2 regions of the Paenibacillus sp. Lou8.1 genome follow, and region 2 is predicted to be linked to the other one. Evidence: predicted binding sites of a transcription regulator. Region 2 holds the regulator's gene; the other holds the start of a gene.
The links. Region 2 encodes LexA, which represses DNA repair genes until DNA is damaged. Its sites were predicted from a motif close to CGAACATATGTTCG; they were not measured.

Region 1: the regulator LexA is predicted to act here: its motif matches at 2,927-2,940, upstream of NLX78_RS06895 (YhjD family protein).

The regions. Positions count from the first base shown of each region.
Region 1 covers NZ_JANAVN010000004.1:63,981-68,912, reverse strand. The annotation lists gene NLX78_RS06905 (GerAB/ArcD/ProY family transporter) at 1-804, opposite strand, end outside; gene NLX78_RS06900 (spore germination protein) at 797-2,260, opposite strand; gene NLX78_RS06895 (YhjD family protein) at 2,477-2,878, opposite strand; gene NLX78_RS06890 (DMT family transporter) at 3,181-4,071, shown strand; gene NLX78_RS06885 (YitT family protein) at 4,532-4,932, shown strand, end outside.
Region 2 covers NZ_JANAVN010000002.1:246,245-251,176, reverse strand. The annotation lists gene tet (Tet(L)/Tet(K)/Tet(45) family tetracycline efflux MFS transporter) at 1-445, shown strand, start outside; gene NLX78_RS03965 (GNAT family N-acetyltransferase) at 655-1,194, opposite strand; gene NLX78_RS03960 (hypothetical protein) at 1,426-1,566, opposite strand; gene NLX78_RS03955 (hypothetical protein) at 1,608-1,772, opposite strand; gene lexA (transcriptional repressor LexA) at 2,396-3,022, opposite strand; gene NLX78_RS03945 (LysM peptidoglycan-binding domain-containing protein) at 3,211-3,579, shown strand; gene NLX78_RS03940 (DUF896 domain-containing protein) at 3,688-3,894, shown strand; gene NLX78_RS03935 (hypothetical protein) at 4,015-4,524, shown strand; gene NLX78_RS03930 (HAD family hydrolase) at 4,680-4,932, shown strand, end outside.

The DNA of each region.
Region 1 (4,932 bases), on a different contig from region 2:
AAAATCGACCCGATCCATCGTTCCCAGTGGAATGGATCTGAGCAAATAAATGACTGGCTCCGGCATTAATTCAAGCTGTTGGGGGCTGAACACGGTTGTACAGGTAAATACAGTAAAACAATACAATAGTACCACGATCGCGTTAGCTGCCAAAATTGACTTGAGCTTGCCTATACTTTTGCCCTCAACCATGGGAAAGACGACAAGAATGAACTCAAAACCAAACATCGCTAGGAGCGTTTCTTTTGAACCGACAATAATACGGGGCCATCCCGCCTCAGTCAGAGGTAGCAGATAAAGCGGGTTGGACTGCTTTATACCATAGCTAATTAACAGCATCATGGGAAAAATCAGAAATGAAATTAAAACAAGCACTCGAGCAATTGTTCTTAAATTTTCGCGAACCAGATATATGCTACTGAACAAAAACAGGGCAAGTATAGCCCAACGGGGAGTATATTGCAGCATCCAGCGATTGATGACGTCATATGCGTTCACAAGAACGGAGGTACCCATAAGCAGATAGTAAGCAATGTAAGCCACAGTCAATGCTTTTCCAATCCAGCAACCAGTAATTTGGGTTAATATTTGATAAATCGAAGAGGAGGGAAAACGTCTTAGCAGAAGCCAGCACATCAAAATAATGAGTTGAATCAAAAGGCCGCCAATAATGACAGATATCCAACCCCCTCCTTTAGCTGAAAGGTGCATCTGATAGGGAAGTGACAAAATGTCTACGCCAATCTCAAACTTGATGATGAGAAAAAAAAGTTGACCCGATGCAATGGTACTTTCTTTATTCACGTCGTTTCCAGCTCCTAGAGTCGTTCTGCTGCTTCAATTTTTGGGCTTGGGAATCATATGGTCGCTGATGAAATGTCCAAATTGGAAAGCGGATAAAAACATCTTTCATATCACCGAGCCGGAATGGTGCAAGAGGAGCAAAGTAGGGCGTACCAAAGGTCTCCAGCTTGCAAAGGTGGATAGTAAGAAAAAGTAAACCGAAAGCAATGCCAATGTATCCAAACAAGGCTGCAGCAATCATCATCGGAAAACGAAGGATACGAACCGCTGAGCTCATTTCATGAGAAGGCACTAAAAAAGAAGAAATGGCTGTTAACGAGACGACGATGATCATCGTATACGACACGAGACCAGCCCGAACGATAGCATCTCCGATGACGAGACCACCAACGATTCCAATAGTTTGGCCAACCCGACTGGGTAGACGGACCCCGGCTTCTCGTAGCACCTCAAAGATCAATTCAAGCAGCATAGCCTCCACAATCGCTGGGAATGGAACATTTTCCAGTGATTTTTTAATGGTATGCGCCAACTCTAGTGGCAAAATAGCTGGATGAAAAGCAATTGTCGCAATGTAAATAGCAGGCAGCGTAAAAGCGATCAAAAAGCTCATCATTCGAATCGTTCTTAGAAATGAACTAATAATCCAACGGCCGTGATAATCATCTGGACTTTGGTAAAATGCAAAAAAAGAGACGGGAGCTATTAGAGCAGTAGGGCTACCTTCAGCCAAAATCGCTATCCGTCCCTCCATTAGATTGGCGGTCACACGATCCGGTCGTTCCGTGCTGAGCTGTTGAGGGAAGAGGGAAAAAGGGTTGTCCTCAATAAACTCTTGAATAAAACCGGGGGGGAGCACCATATCGGAGGAGATCGCTTTAATTCTCGTTTTTACTGCTTCCACTAGCTCAGGATTAGCCAAGTCTTGAACATAGACAATAGCGATTTTAGTCCGGGTTTTAGATCCCACATAGAAGTAGCGTACAACCAGCGACGGTGTGACAATTTGTTTGCGAATCAGATTCAGATTGATGGATAACTGCTCAATGAATCCATTGTGCGGTCCCCGAATAACCCCTTCGTTTTCTGGTTCGTCCGTACTGCGAGCATACGTCTTTTCGGAAGAAAGGATAAAAAATTCTTCCGCTCCATTTATCATAAAAATGCAATATCCCTGAATAAGCGAATCAGCAGCATTTTGAAGGTCGGTGTCTTTTTGACTGCTTAAGGTGGTGAACATTTGATGAGAGACTGCATCGATTTTCTCATATAAGGCACTCAGGATATGAGTTTGAATCATCTCCTGATCTACGAGCGAATCAATATAGAGCAGCATACCGTCTTTGCCGTCAACGGAAATTGCCTGTTTTTTTAAATCATCCGTATAAAAAAGGGCTTGCTCAATAAAGGAAACATTTCTGTTTAATTCAACGGAAGCTGCGTCATGTCCAGCCAAGAGAGCCCTCCTTTTTGGATGAGATAGGCATAATGTGTGCCATATGGATTGAATTTATCCATGATCTGGTGACTTATCCATTCTTGAATCACCTTCACTTCGCGTAATGCAATAGTTTTATACTAGAATTTAGGTTGAAAATGGGAAATGGGTTGGTTATTTTGCAAGGAATGAAATTTAATCGTGCAAGAACTAGAGACTAGATTACAAGGGGGCTTAATCTTGCGTCGGATCAATTCCTAGATAGTGTCCCAGTTTCCGCCGGACCTCGCTGCGGGCAAAGGATGAAAGCATGAAAAATCGTCTTTGATAGCCGCGGCATATATACAAAACCTCTACGCCTTCATGATTTCGGATTTCGCTGTATATTTTAACCCCTAGTGTTTTCATTCGCGCCTTTGTCTCTGCTAATTGAACAGCTACACGCTGTTGTACTCCAGTCAGGCTACGAACATACAAATCAGGCATTTTTAGAGGGGAGGTATGTATAATACGAATGTCTCGTTCCAGCACATCCAGCACAAGAGTTAGAAGTACACAGATCTTGACTAGCCCTGCGTCTTCTTCAGAAGGCAAAGGAGCTTTATTCTTGTGGTTCAGTGTCTTTTGGCTTGGCATAAAAATCTCCTTTACTCCGAGTAAGAATACAATATATAATCTTTATATAGAACGTATGTTCTGTTTATACCTCATCATAGGGATTTTTCCAAGGCAAAAGCAATCCTCAATTATTGGAAAAGTGGTAGAGAGCGATACCCATGTGCCATTGTGTAAAGAATTCTTGAGTTTATCGCCAATGACAGTCAAACAGAGTTTATGTTAAGCTAAAGGATAAAAACTTACATAAAAGAGGAGATCGTTCTGACTGCGGTCAGCCTCTACTATTTAACTTAAGAAAGTGGAGAAAGAAGGTATACATATTGTCACGTTCGTTATATGCAGCTTTATTATTGTTGAGCCTCATTTGGGGCGGTTCGTTTATGTTTATCAAGGTGTTGTTGCTACATCAAGTAGGACCGTGGACTATTGTATTTCTTAGATCCAGCTTTGGGCTTATTTTTATCGTCTTATTAATGCTACTTATGCGCAGGCCATTTAAAATTAAAAGCATTCCGTGGAAATCGGTTACTCTGGTAGCTTTGGTCAACATGGTTTTGCCATGGACATTGATCGGTTTTAGCGAGACCAAAATAGCTAGCAGCATGGCTTCTGTATTGAATGCCACCACGCCAATATGGACCATGTTGGTGGGGCTTGTTTTTTTCGGGGCTATTTTTCATCGGATGCAGTGGTTAGGAATGGGGCTCGCTTTTGTAGGAATTATTATTTTATTGGGTATTAATCCTGCATCTATTATTTCTGTTGATCCTGTAGGTTTTGGGTGTATGCTGCTTGCGACTCTCTGCTATGGATTTGGAACACAGCTCTCCAAACGTTTTCTCTCCAATCTTTCCATGTATCAGGCTACCTTTGCGACACTGTTTGGTGCGGCGGTAGGGGGGGGTATTATGATGGCAATTGTGGAGAGACCTGATTTGTCGATTGTTTCTGATCCAGGTGTATTGGGTTCCCTTATAGGGCTGGGAGTTTTGGGATCAGGAGTAGCATATATTTTGTTCAATTACATGATTTTGCGGGGGAGCGCGGAATTTGCTTCTTCGGTGACGTATTTTGTGCCAGTAAGTGCCATCGTATGGGGCTTTTTGCTCCTGAATGAACATATCGGCTGGAATGTTCTTACAGGACTTGTCCTTATACTTGGAGGGGTGTTTATGGCCAACCAGCGTAGAACCGCCAAATTAAGTGGATAATAATCTAAACAGAAATAAAATACGCTTTGGGCTATATTAAATGTACATTCGCCAAACCTTCGGTATAATACGTTAATTCGCACATACAATAAAGCATGCTCACACATAAAATAAAATATGGTGCAGCAAAAAAGCAAGCTGTTTAGCAGGTGACAAGGTGTGGTATAATAAATTATAGAATTATATGCACCACAGAAATGTCGGAGTTTTATTCCACAAAAGAAAGGATCAGGATACCATGTGTCCCCGAAGGATACTTCCCCAAAGGACGATTTGGAAACGATTTGATCTGTCTTATACTTAGCTTTTCCGCGGAGTAACGTCAAGTTGCGAAAGCCAACTCTGCGGAAGAGGGGATTGTACATGCGAAGGACCAAGTCCTCCAGGCACATCTTATCCGGTAGCTTCCGTAAGAGTGGGTTCATCCACATCAAACTTACGAGAAACCGAGGGAGCCTGTATGAGGAAAACTTACGAATCTATCGTGAACAATGGAGCATTGAGACAGATTGCTGTCATGTTGCTCGGAACATGCATTTTAGCTTTTACGTACTATCACATTAATGCTCAAAATCATTTGTCAGAAGGCGGATTTGCAGGCTTGGCCCTGCTGGGACATTACGCGTTTGGCATATCTCCAGCATGGAGTATGTTGCTGCTTGATATTCCCGTCATATTGCTGGCATGGGTACTGAAGGGCAGAAGATTTATGCTGCTTGCGTTAATCGGAGCCGTCGCTTTTTCACTGTTTTATGCAGGATTTGAGAAGTATTCGACTCTGGTTATAGATCTACATGGAAATCTGCTGATAGCTGCTCTACTTTGTGGGGTGCTTACAGGTTTGGGAGCCGGAATCGTATT
Region 2 (4,932 bases):
CCTTGGAGGAGCACTTGTTGATAAGAAAGGTTCCTTACATGTGCTAGCAGTCGGCGTTGCATTTCTTGCCGTCAGCTTTTTGATAGCTGCTTTCTTTATTGAAATGACACCTTGGCTGATGTCTATTATTATAGTCTTTGTTTTCGGTGGTCTTTCTTTTATTAAAACAGTAATATCCACTATTGTTTCAAGTAGTTTAAGACAAGAAGAAGCTGGCGCAGGAATGAGCTTGCTTAATTTTATAAGCTTTTTATCAGAAGGAACAGGGATTTCAGTTGTAGGAGGCTTATTATCAATACGTTTTATTCATCAAAAATTTATACCAATCATTAATTTTCCATCTGCTTATTTATATAGCAATATGTTATTGATTTTTACAGTGGTCATTATAATTAGCGGGATTTTAACTGTTATTGTATATAGACGTTCAGTTTCAGATTCCTGATAAGAGCAGAAAAGGATTACATGCTGAAAGTGATCGCATCCTCACGTTTGAAGTAAGTGGATACTCTAAATAAATCAAAAGCTCTGCTAACCTTAATTGGTTGGCAGAGCTTTGTTTGCTGATCAGTTTGATTTTACTAGAGATGGCAACGCAAAGTGTGCGTACAAGATGGTATTATTTCAAATTCAGCCTTGTTACAGAAGGATAGGCTAATTTGAATGCTTAAACTTATAATACCAAAAAATCGCTTTTTCATGGGCTGTGGAAAAATTAGAATATAGCATAGTATCAACTCCGCCGATAACAAAGTTATTTTTAGCATAGAATCGACAAGCTAAAACATTCACATCCTGTGTTTCAAGCATAAGACCAACAAGGTTATTCTGCTTAGCCCACTCGGTTGCTTTACTCAATAAGGCTGCTCCGATTCCCTTGTGTCTCCAGTCTTTAGCGACGGCAATATCCTCAATTAGAGCAAAGCGATTCCAATTAGTACAAAGTTTAATTTGCCCAACACAGTCGTTCTCATCATAATATAAAAAAATAGATTTTCCTTGTTCATCAATATAACTGATGTCAACGTCATCATCCTCATACTGTTTAAAATATGGTTCGGGGAAACTTTCTTCTATATATGTCCAATTATCGTTCTCGTATTTAGGTATAATCCTTCCTGACACAATAAAGCCGTTATTCTCATTTGACTTCTTAAAATCTCCCATATTCGAAAGTGACATTTTAATTATCATGGCTTGTCTCCTCCTGGTTTAATTTCTCTATGCACACTATTCTAAAAGAGAACCACCTTTTCCTGTCTGTTAGATTTATAAAAAGAGCAAAATTGTAGCGACTGTTCAACTATGTGTGATATTCTACGATCTCGTCCGCTTGCTTCAACGATTCATAGCAGTAGTTAGGTGTAGCGTTTAACACAAAAAAAAGCAGGAAGAATCCTTCCTGCTTTTGCTTGAAAACGATTATTAACGTCTGCGTTGTCTATCATTCACGCTAAACAGATTAACAGCCAGTGCGTTACCTCTTGCACGCGCAACGGCTCTTTGATTCGAACGGATGTTTGATCTTCTTCTTCTCAAATCACGTCTGCAATGTCTTCTGCTCATATGATCACCTCCCTTCAAGGAAATGAAGGTACGGATGAATCTTAGTGGTGTTTATGCTTACGCTTGGAAATCTTGATATTCAAGGCATTGGTTGCTAGTGCATTTCCGCTTCCTGTTTTAGCAGCTGCGGCTTGAAAGACTTTAACGACCAGATATCTGTTTTTCCCGATGCGATGCTTATACGTTTTAACTCTATTTCTGATCATCTGCATATCTCCTTTGCTTAGGTCTGCTATATACTATGTCAATTGTGATAGTAATGTATCAGCATAAATCTATTAAAAGCAAAAAGAAGCTGGTACCTATATTACTAATGGTTAACAAAAAACTCATGCGAACCTGTCTTCGCCATGTTGCAGGAGAATGTTACAGGCAGGTCGGCATGAGTCTAATAGTGTAGATAAATAATATGCAGTTTAGTATAAAAATTATTTACTATTAAGAGTGTTAAGTTTTTTCTCGTAGTACGCCTCTTGAGCAAGAATATGATTCAGTTGTTCAGAGAGCAGTTTATATTCTTGGCTGTCTTCTGGGTAATTGTTTCTTTCGGAAATTACAGCTTCGAGTTGCTTTTCTAAGTACCTGAAATGGATAAGTATTTGTATGTACTGAATACGATCGTAGGTTGTTATGTGTGATCTCAAGATCAGTGGGTGATTATTTGAGATGAGGAGGCTGATTTTATAGTAGAAACAATAGGAATAGGTTGCTGAAATTAAAAAATAGTTGTGAGATACATAGTAAACACAATAACAATACAAAACCGGCTTACCCTAGGCAGCCGGTTTTGTATTAGTGGTTAGAATAACGGGGAAGAAAGAACGAGAAATCAGTGGAAGTCCCGGAAGAGTCCTACAACCTTGCCCAAAATGCTGACGTGTGTCAGGCGAAGCGGTTCAAAGGCTGGATTTTCAGGTTGAAGCCGGATATGATCTTTTTCTTTGTAGAAGGTTTTAACTGTAGCCTCGTCTTCATCTGTCATAGCTACAACAATATCGCCATTATCAGCGGTCTGCTGCTGACGTACGATTACATAGTCTCCGTTAGCAATCCCAGCCTCAATCATGCTTTCGCCTACAACAGATAACATGAATATTTTATCCTCACCAACAAAGTGTTGGGGAAGAGGAAAGTAATCTTCAATATTTTCTGTCGCCGTAATAGGAAGGCCAGCAGTTACTTTGCCGACGACGGGGACACGACTAATGGAGTAATTAATCAAGTTGCTGTTATCCGATTCGTCTTGACCGAGTAACTCAATAGCCCGTGGTTTTGTAGGATCGCGTCGAATGAGTCCTTTTTTCTCTAAACGATCCAAATGACCGTGAACCGTAGAACTGGAGGCCAATCCGACAGCCTCGCCTATTTCGCGTACAGAAGGGGGGTATCCCTTTAGACGCACTTCATTGCGGATAAATTCAAGAATGGCCTGCTGGCGGCTCGAAATCTTAGACATACCGTATCAACCCCATTTAGTAACGTTTGGGAAAATTATAGCATAGAACCTCCGTTCGTACAAACATAAGTTCTAAATAATCCCTAAAAATAATCGCGAACTTTTGTTCTCTTTTCTATTGAACAAAACAAATGTTCGTGTTATATTGTGAAAACATAAGAACAAACGTTTGGAGGTCGCAGCCAATGATGAAATATAGCACTTATCAAAGTATTTTTCCGATGAATTCAGAAAATTTGCAGGAGACCCGAAAAGAGGGTAGAGCGCATTTTATGCAAATTATTACTAATACTCTTTTACTTAAGCTTCTTATTTTAGTGATTGTTGCTTGGATTGCAGGGGCAGGTGTACTTACGGTTTTCGCGGCACCTTCAGCTTCCCAGGAAGAAGTGACTAAACTGACCGTACAACCTGGAGATACGTTGTGGGAGATTGCCGCAAATCATAAACCGGAACGAATGGATACACGGGTATATATAGAAGGAATTGTGCGGATTAACGGTTTAGAGGATCGGGGAGTACAGGCAGGTCAGGTACTCAAGCTTCCTAACTTCTGACCTATAGACTATTAGAGCTTGTCAGGGAGCGTAATGCGGGAGCCTTGACAAGCTCTTTTCTACATGTCAAAGTGTATTATATCTTTGCTTTTATGGAGGGGACATAATTTGGATATAGACAGCTTGGTACAGCGCATCAATGAATTAGCGCGCAAAGCAAAATCCGAGGGTTTGACGGAAGAGGAAGCCACAGAGCGCGCCAATCTTCGGGAAATTTATTTAGGTAACATTCGCCGTAATTTTCGGCAGCAGCTTGAAACAATTGAATTTGTGGACGATGATACATCGAAGGGAAATGACGGGCTGAAGCATTAATGTTGTTAAAGCGCCCAAGCCTGCAATTTGCCTTTTGTTTTAGGTACCGTTCTGGGTATCTATATAGATCAGCTTTGAGGCAATTGTTTTATTGTAATATATCTGGGAAGGAATTGAGAGATGGCCCGATCATTTGAAAGAAAAGTACGCAAAAACACAGCGCATTTAAATAAATCGCGCAAAAAGCAAGGCATTCAAACCATTAACGGCGCAGGTTCTGCAATGGATATTTTCCGTGGCCGTAACATTACTGTGCCAATTATGCTGGCTGGTCTTTCTGTATTGTACATGCTTATGAGTTACTTTTTGACTAAGACTGGCATGCGAGGGATGGATTGGCTTGTATTCGGCCTGTACTTGATGCTGGCTGTTATCTTTTTCATCCGTCGTCCTTATCTGAAAGTGGGAAAGGATACTCTCTACATGCTGAAAGGTGGTAGAGAACGTCCAATGACGGCTGGGGACATGAAAGCCATCAAGATTGAAAAGGGTTACGTAACCGTTGAAAGAAAAGGTAAGGGCGGTAATTTCATTTTCACAAAATCATTAGGTCGCTATGACACGGATGCCATTGCAGAGCGACTTGAGAAGTTTGCGCTATCCAATCAGATACAGGTGGACAAAAAATAACTGATTTAGCCTGTAGCTCTTTAACAAAGGCCGTATGATGTTATTTCATATAACATGCTGCGGCCGCTTGCTTAATATGGGCACACATAACGATTCAAATACTTAACCGAGCAAATAGGTGTACATATACTGTGGAAAGAGAGTGGATAATTCAGATGACGATTCAGGCGGTAATGTTTGATCTTGATGATACCCTTTTATGGGATGAACGTAGTGTAGAAGAGGCATTTGATGCAGCGTGCCAAACAGGCTCCCGTGAAGCAGGCGTTGATCCGAAAACTCTGGAGGAAGCGGTACGTAAGGAAGCACGCGCTTTGTATGAATCCTATGAAACCTTTAGTTTTACTCAAATGATCGGCATTAACCCGTTTGAAGGATTGTGGGCGAATTTTACAGCAGGTGAGCAAC